2 regions of the Lichenibacterium dinghuense genome follow, and region 1 is predicted to be linked to the other one. Evidence: riboswitches for the same ligand, from Rfam matches in the RefSeq annotation. Region 1 holds a riboswitch; the other holds the start of a gene.
The links. Region 1 has a riboswitch for fluoride ahead of L7N97_RS12670 (hypothetical protein). Riboswitches for the same ligand answer to the same signal wherever they lie in the genome.
Positions count from the first base shown of each region.

Region 1 (3,594 bases):
CCGGAGCGCGTGGTCCACGCCCGCGGCGCGGGCGCGCACGGCTACTTCGAATCCTACGAGGACCTCAGCGACATCACCATGGCGGCGCCCTTCGCGGCCAAGGGCAAGCGCACGCCGATCTTCACGCGCTTCTCGACGGTCGCGGGCTCGCGCGGTTCGGCCGACACGCCGCGCGACGTTCGCGGCTTCGCGGTGAAGTTCTACACCGAGGCCGGCGTGTGGGACCTCGTCGGCAACGACATACCGGTCTTCTTCATCAACGACGCGATCAAGTTCCCCGACCTGATCCACGCCGTGAAGCCCGAGCCGCACATCGAGATCCCGCAGGCGGCCTCGGCGCACGACACGTTCTGGGACTTCGCCTCGCTCTCCCCCGAGCTCTCCCACATGATCATGTGGGTGATGAGCGACCGCGGGCTGCCGCGCTCCTTCGCACACATGGAGGGCTTCGGCGTCCACACCTGGCGCCTCGTGGACGCCAAGGGCGGCAGCCGCTTCGTCAAGTTCCACTGGAAGCCCGTCAAGGGCGTGCATTCCCAGGTGTGGGACGAGGCGCAGAAGACGGCCGGCAAGGACCCGGACTACCAACGCCGCGAGATGTTCGAGTCGATCGAGCGCGGCGACTTCCTCGAATGGGAGCTCGGCCTGCAGATCGTCGAGGAGAAGGACGAGTTCGCCTTCGACTTCGACCTGCTCGACGACACCAAGCTGATCCCCGAGGAGCTCGTGCCCGTCCGCATCGTCGGCAGGATGGTGCTGAACCGCAATCCGGACAACTACTTCGCCGAAACCGAGCAGGTGGCCTTCTGCGTGAGCCACGTGGTGCCGGGCATCGACTTCACCAACGACCCGATGCTGCAGGGGCGCCTGCATTCCTACCTCGACACGCAGCTGCGCCGCGTCGGCCCGAACTTCGCCGAGCTGCCGATCAACCGGCCGCTGAACCCGGTGTCGAACGGGCGTCGCGACGGCTTCGCCCGCAACACGATCCACAAGGGCCGCGTGAGCTACTTCCCGAGCGCGCTCGGCGGCACCCACCCCATGCACCAGCCCGAGGCGGTCGACGCCTTCCGCTCCTACGCGGAGAAGGTCGACGGCCACAAGATCCGCGCCCGCTCGAAGAGCTTCACCGACTACTTCACCCAGGCGACGATGTTCTTCAACTCGCTGGCCGCGTGGGAGAAGAAGCACCTCATCGAGGGCATCGCCTTCGAGCTGAACCAGTGCGAGACCAAGGCGGTGCCGAAGGCCGTGATGGCGAACCTCCTCGTCAACATCCATCCCGACCTCGCGGCCGGCGTGGCGGAGCAGACGGGCCTCGACATCGAGGAGTGCAAGCGCGCCGCCCCGAAGCCCGTGGCGACCGCGGTCGCCGAGCCGAAGGAGATGCCGAGCGGCCGCCTCAAGGTTGACCGTTCGCCGGCGCTGTCGCAGGACAAGCCCGCGAAGGGCATCAAGGGCCGCAAGGTCGCGGTGCTGGCCGGGAACGGCGTCGACGGCGAGCAGCTCGGCGCGCTGCGCTCCGCGCTGGAGGCGCGGGGCGCGGTGATCGAGGTGATCGCGGCGCACGGCGGCACGATCACCTGCTCGCTCGGCAAGAGCGTCAAGGTGGACCGGCCGGCGGTCAACGCGCCCTCGGTGATCTACGACGCCGTGGCGGTGCCGGGCGGCGCGTCGGCCGGGGTGCTGGCCAAGACCGGGCTCGCGCTCGCCTTCGTGGCCGAAGCCTTCAAGCACGGCAAGCCGCTCGCCTTCATGGGCGAGGGCGCGGCGCTGATCGCCAAGGCGCACCTGCCGGTGCCGGCCGCGGGCGCCCCCGAGCAGGGCGTGACGGCGGGCTCGGCCGCGGAGGCTGTGGACGCGCTGGTCAAGGGCCTGGAGAAGCACCGCTACCACGACCGCGACATCGAGGCCGTGGCGGCCTGAACGTCAGCGCAGGGTGTCCGGAGGATCGGACCGGAGTCGCCGAAGGGTGCGTCGCCCCTGCGACACGGCCTCCGGCGACATGCGGGAGGCATCGTTCTCGACGGATGGGCGACATCCGGCGCCGAACGTCGTTCCGAGCGAGGCGTGGTGAGCCTTCTCCGGCTTGGTCGCCCGCCCAGGCCCCAGGGGAACGGCTGAGCCGGCGCACGAAACAGCACATGGGGCCGCGGAACCTCGGCCCGGGTCGCGTCCTTGATCCCTGGGACATGCGCATGGTCTCGACGGGGCGACCTCGCGCACGATCCCGTCGATTTCCCGGACGATGGTACGTCGGGGGTCTTGCCTTCGAACGCGGACTTCCCTAGAAATAGGCAACCGGGATGGAGTTCCCGTTCAACCGCCATTTTGGCTGATGACTCCTGCTTTAGCCCTCCATCGGGCTAGCGGAGGCTCGCCGTGCGGTGTTTACCTGAAAATATTCAGCTCATGATCGCCGACCCGATCGTGCGCATGCTGATGGTCGCGGATCGCGTCGACGAAGGCGAATTGCGTTCGATCCTGACGCGCGCACGCGAGCGGGTCCCCCCGTCGGAAGACCTCATGGATGCCCCAGCGCCGGGCGCCTCGATCGAAGTGTCTCCGAACTTCTCTCCCTTGCCGCTGGGCTGGGCCTCCTTCGGGGCCCCCTTCGGCTGCCCCTCGCACGCTTGACGGAGGGGATCATGAACATCGACCTGATACCGATCGGACGGGATGCGCCGGAGGAGTTCAACGCGGTCATCGAGGTCCCGGTCGGGGGCGAGCCGGTCAAATACGAGTTCGACAAGGCGACCGGCGCCCTTTTCGTCGACAGATTCCTGCAAACCGCGATGCGGTGTCCCGGCAACTACGGCTTCATCCCGCGCACGCTGTCGGAGGACGGCGATCCATGTGACGTCCTGGTGCTCGGGGATCATCCGGTGATGCCGGGTGCGGTCGTGGCCGTGCGACCGATCGGGGTGCTCCGAATGAGCGACGAGAACGGCCCCGACGAGAAGGTCGTCGCCGTGCCGGCCACACGGGTGACGCGTGATTTCGAGCGCATCGCCTCCATCGACGACCTTCCGGTCTCGCTCTGCGAACGGATCGAGCACTACTTCGCCCACTACAAGGATCTCGAAGCAGGCAAGTGGGTCACGCTCGGGGGGTGGGAGGGACCGGACGCGGCTCGATCCATGGTCCGGGCGGCCATCGATCGGCACGGTGCATCGGCGAACAAGGGATCGTGAGGACATCATGGGCGCGAAGATCGCAGACATCGACGCCATCGAGATCCTGGACTCGAGGGGCAATCCCACGCTCAAGGTGGACGTCACCTTGGACAACGGCGTCGTCGGGACGGCATCCGTGCCGTCGGGCGCTTCGACGGGTTCGCGGGAGGCGGTGGAGCTCCGGGATGAGGATGGGGGCCGCTATGGGGGACGCGGCGTCTTGAAGGCGATCTCCCGGATCCGGGAGAGGATCGCCCCGAGGCTCCACGGACACGATCCCCGTCGACAGGCGACGCTCGATCACATGTTGTGCAAGCTCGACGGGACGCCCGACAAGTCGTCGCTCGGGGCCAACGCCATGCTGGGGACGTCCATGGCCATCGCGCGGGCTGCGGCCCGCGACCTGGACCTCCCGCTG
Region 1 covers NZ_JAJLMN010000001.1:2,616,979-2,620,572, reverse strand. Annotated here, with positions in the region: gene L7N97_RS12675 (catalase) at 1-1,926, shown strand, start outside; fluoride riboswitch at 2,294-2,355, shown strand; gene L7N97_RS12670 (hypothetical protein) at 2,413-2,637, shown strand; gene ppa (inorganic diphosphatase) at 2,649-3,194, shown strand; gene eno (phosphopyruvate hydratase) at 3,202-3,594, shown strand, end outside.

Region 2 (3,594 bases), 1.8 Mb from region 1:
CGAGGCGCGGCCTGTCGCCGGCGGTGACGTGCGGCGCGGCCTCGACCGGCTCGTCGCGCAGACGGCGCGTGACGAGCGACAGGGCGAGCACCACGGGGCCGAGCATCAGTACCCGCACAAGCTTCACCACCGTGCCGACCTGGTTCGAGAGCGCGCCGATCGGCAGCGTCGCGGCCAAGACCTGTGGCACGGCATAGACGGTGAGCCCCGCCAGCACGCCGTACTGGGTGAGCGACAGGCTGAGCACCGGGACCAGCAGCGGCAGGAGCAGCACCACGACGACGCCGAGCACGGCCGTGAAGGCGATGGACGAGGCGACGTCGTCGCCGTCCGCGCCGATCACCGGCGCCACGGCCGCGATGGCGGAGTTGCCGCAGATGGAGTTGCCGCAGGCGACCAGCACGGCCATGCGCTTCGGCAGGCCGAGCAGGCGGCACAGGGCGTAGCTCGACGCGATGGCGAGCGCCACCACGAGCGCGATGCCGCCGATCAGCGCCGGGCCGAGCGCCAGCACGGTGGCGGCGCTGACCGACGCGCCGAGCAGCACCACAGCGACCTCCAGCAGCACCTTGGCCGAGAAGGCGATGCCGGGCGCCCAGCGCGGGCCCGGCGTCCAGGCGGAGCGGATCGCCACCCCGAGCAGGATCGCCAGCACGAGCGCTTCGAGGTAGGGCTCGCCGACGAGCCGCGTCTCGATGGCCTGCAATGCCACCGCCACCAGGGTCACGACGATGCAGAGAACCAGCCCGGGCAGAAGGGTGGGTCGGATGCGGGACAAGATGTTCACCTCGTTGATGTGGGAGGAGCCCGCGCGACGGTCGCGTCGGTCGGCCCCTGTCGGGTGACGGGAGATAGGAGACAGGCGGCCCGCGCCGTCCAATCTCCAATACAGAACGATCGATCGTGGGGCTCGATCGATTACCTGGGCGGCTCGGTGAAGGTCGGTGAGGGACGCGAATCCCGAGAGGCGTGTGCGAGGCGGCACGGGCGTCCTTTCGAGCACTCGAGCCTCCGCCCGTTTCCCGGGTTCGTCGGCGGCGGCCTTCGTCACGGGATCAATCGTGGAAAAAAGATCCACGACCACTCCGTTCGTGGGTTTACGCTCTGATCGTCGAGCGCTAGCAATGCGGTCGGCAATGGATTTCTGCCTGACCCCTCCGGGGTCGAACCGCCCCGTTCGGGGCTGATGATTCCTACCTTGCACGTCGTAAGGGGGAGTCCGCTTGTCCATTTCACTCATCGGTCGGCGTCGGTCGGCCTTCGCGCGGCGATCTCTTCGGCACCTACGGTCGTTCGTGGTGCAGCGCGCGGTCCATGCGTTGCTGGCCGCAAAGTGTATAGGCCTGACGGTCCCCATGGCGCTGATCGTGGGGTCGTTCTGCGCGGCCTTTCTCTGGCTTCTCGATGCGGTTACGGAAGCGCGCTTCATCCATCCGTGGCTGCTCTTCGGCTTGCCCGGAGCCGGCGCGGCGATCGGTGCCATCTATGCCTGGGTCGGCCGGCCGGCCGAGGGCGGCAACAACCTCATCGTGGACCAGATCCACGAGCCGGGCGGCGGCATACCGCTTCGCATGGCGCCCCTCATCGTCGTCTCGACCCTGGTCACCCACCTCTTCGGTGGCTCGGCGGGGCGGGAGGGGACCGCGGTTCAGCTCGGCGGCACGATCGCGAGCGCCATCGGCAAGCCTCTCGGCCTCGGGCCCGCCGACACCAGCATGCTCCTGACCACCGGGATCGCGGCGGGCTTCGGAGCCGTGTTCGGCACCCCGATTGCCGGCGCGGTCTTCGCGCTCGAGGTGCTGGCGGTGGGGCGCGTGCAATACAGCGCCCTCGTTCCCTGCGTGCTGGCGGCGATCGTCGGGGACTGGGCCTGCCATGCGTGGGGCATCAGCCATGTGGCCTATCACGTCGCCTTCTCCAGCGTCGCGGACGGGCCGGCCGGTTCGTTTCACGCCGATCCAGTTCTTCTCGTGAAGGTCGCCCTGGCCGGGGTCGCCTTCGGCTTGGCGAGCCTCCTGTTCTCGGAAGCGATGCACTGGTACGGTTCGGCCTTCAAACGGCTGTGCACGATCCCCTGGCTCCGCCCGGCCATCGGCGGCCTCGCCGTCATCGGTCTGACCTATGCGCTGGGCACGCGAGACTATCTCGGCCTCGGCGTCACCTCGCCCGATCCACACGCCGCGTCGATCGTGGCGTTCTTCGGGAACCATGTTTTCCCGTGGGCCTGGGCCTGGAAGATCGTCTTCACGGTCGCGACCCTGGCGACGGGCTTCAAGGGCGGCGAGGTCACGCCCCTGTTCTTCATCGGTGCCGGTCTCGGCAACGCCTTGTCGGGCCCGCTCGGAGCGCCGACCGACCTTTTCGCCGCACTCGGCTTCGTCGCCATCTTCGCCGGTGCCTCCAACACGCCGCTCGCCTGCACCATCATGGGCATCGAGCTCTTCGGCTCGGGCAACACCATCTACATCGCGGTGGCGTGTTTCGTGGCCTATCTGTGCAGCGGCCATTCGGGGATCTATCTCGCCCAGCGCCTGGCGGTGCCCAAGACGGCCAGTGCCCTGATCCCGCCCGACATCGCGCTCCGCCATGTCCGGGAACTCCCCCGCGCGTCGCTCGATGTCTCCGCCCTGGGCTTGGGCTTCGGCAACGATCACGCTTTCCGATCACCTCTGGACGACACCATGCAGCCATCACATCACGTCACGGCCGAAGAGGTCGGGATGCTCCGCATCTATCTCACGCCGAAGGAGCGTTTTCGCCAAGCCGGGGGAAGCCGATTGAAGGCTGCATTCTCCGGCCGTCCCCTCTACCAGGAGATCGTCAACCGGGCGAAGCGGGCCGGCCTCGTCAACGCCGTCGCCCACCATACGCATTACGGCTTCAGCAATCACGGACACGTCCAAGCTCGCGAAGTCGAGGGCATGAACAGCGAACTGACCATGTGTGTCGAGATGATCGGCCCCAAGGCGACGCTGGAAGACTTCTGTCGAGCGCACGGGGATCTGCTGATCGACAAGGTGATGGTCTACAAGCATCTGGAGCGGTGGAAGCTCGGCATGGCGGCGCCCGGCCGAGCGGAGCTCACCGAAGCCGACGTCTCGACCATCGAGGACATGGACGCCGAGTGAATGGCAGTGCCGTGATTGTCCTGTCGGTTCCGCTCCCGCCTCGGGACGCCGTCCTCTGGAAGACCTCGACAGCGGAGGGGCTGAGCAGCCCCTCCCGTCACTTACCGGGCTTCAATTGCGCGAGGTACTCGACAACCGCCGCGGCGTCCTCGGGCGACACCGGCGCGTGATAGGTCTTGATCATCTTGTTGACCTCGCCCTGCCACTCGGCGCGGGTCATCTCGGGCTGGGTCAGCACCATGCCGGCCGAGTGGCACGACAGGCAATTGCCGTTGATCGCATCCGCGTGCAGACCGGCCGGGTATTCGCGGTCGCTGGTCGGCAGCGTGAAGGACACGCTGGTCAGCGTGACGCCATCGGCCGAAGCCGTCTTCGGGGCCGCGGCTTCGGCGGCCGCGGTCGCGGCCGCAGCGCGCGCCTCCGCCACCTGCCGGCGGCCGCGCTCGTCAGGCGAACCGATGATGGC
Region 2 covers NZ_JAJLMN010000001.1:4,426,382-4,429,975, reverse strand. Annotated here, with positions in the region: gene L7N97_RS21115 (YeiH family protein) at 1-778, opposite strand, end outside; fluoride riboswitch at 1,124-1,203, shown strand; gene L7N97_RS21110 (DUF190 domain-containing protein) at 1,356-3,128, shown strand; gene L7N97_RS21105 (c-type cytochrome) at 3,226-3,594, opposite strand, start outside.
Region 2: it holds a riboswitch for fluoride, as region 1 does, so the genes downstream of both, L7N97_RS21110 (DUF190 domain-containing protein) here and L7N97_RS12670 (hypothetical protein) in region 1, are expected to answer to the same signal.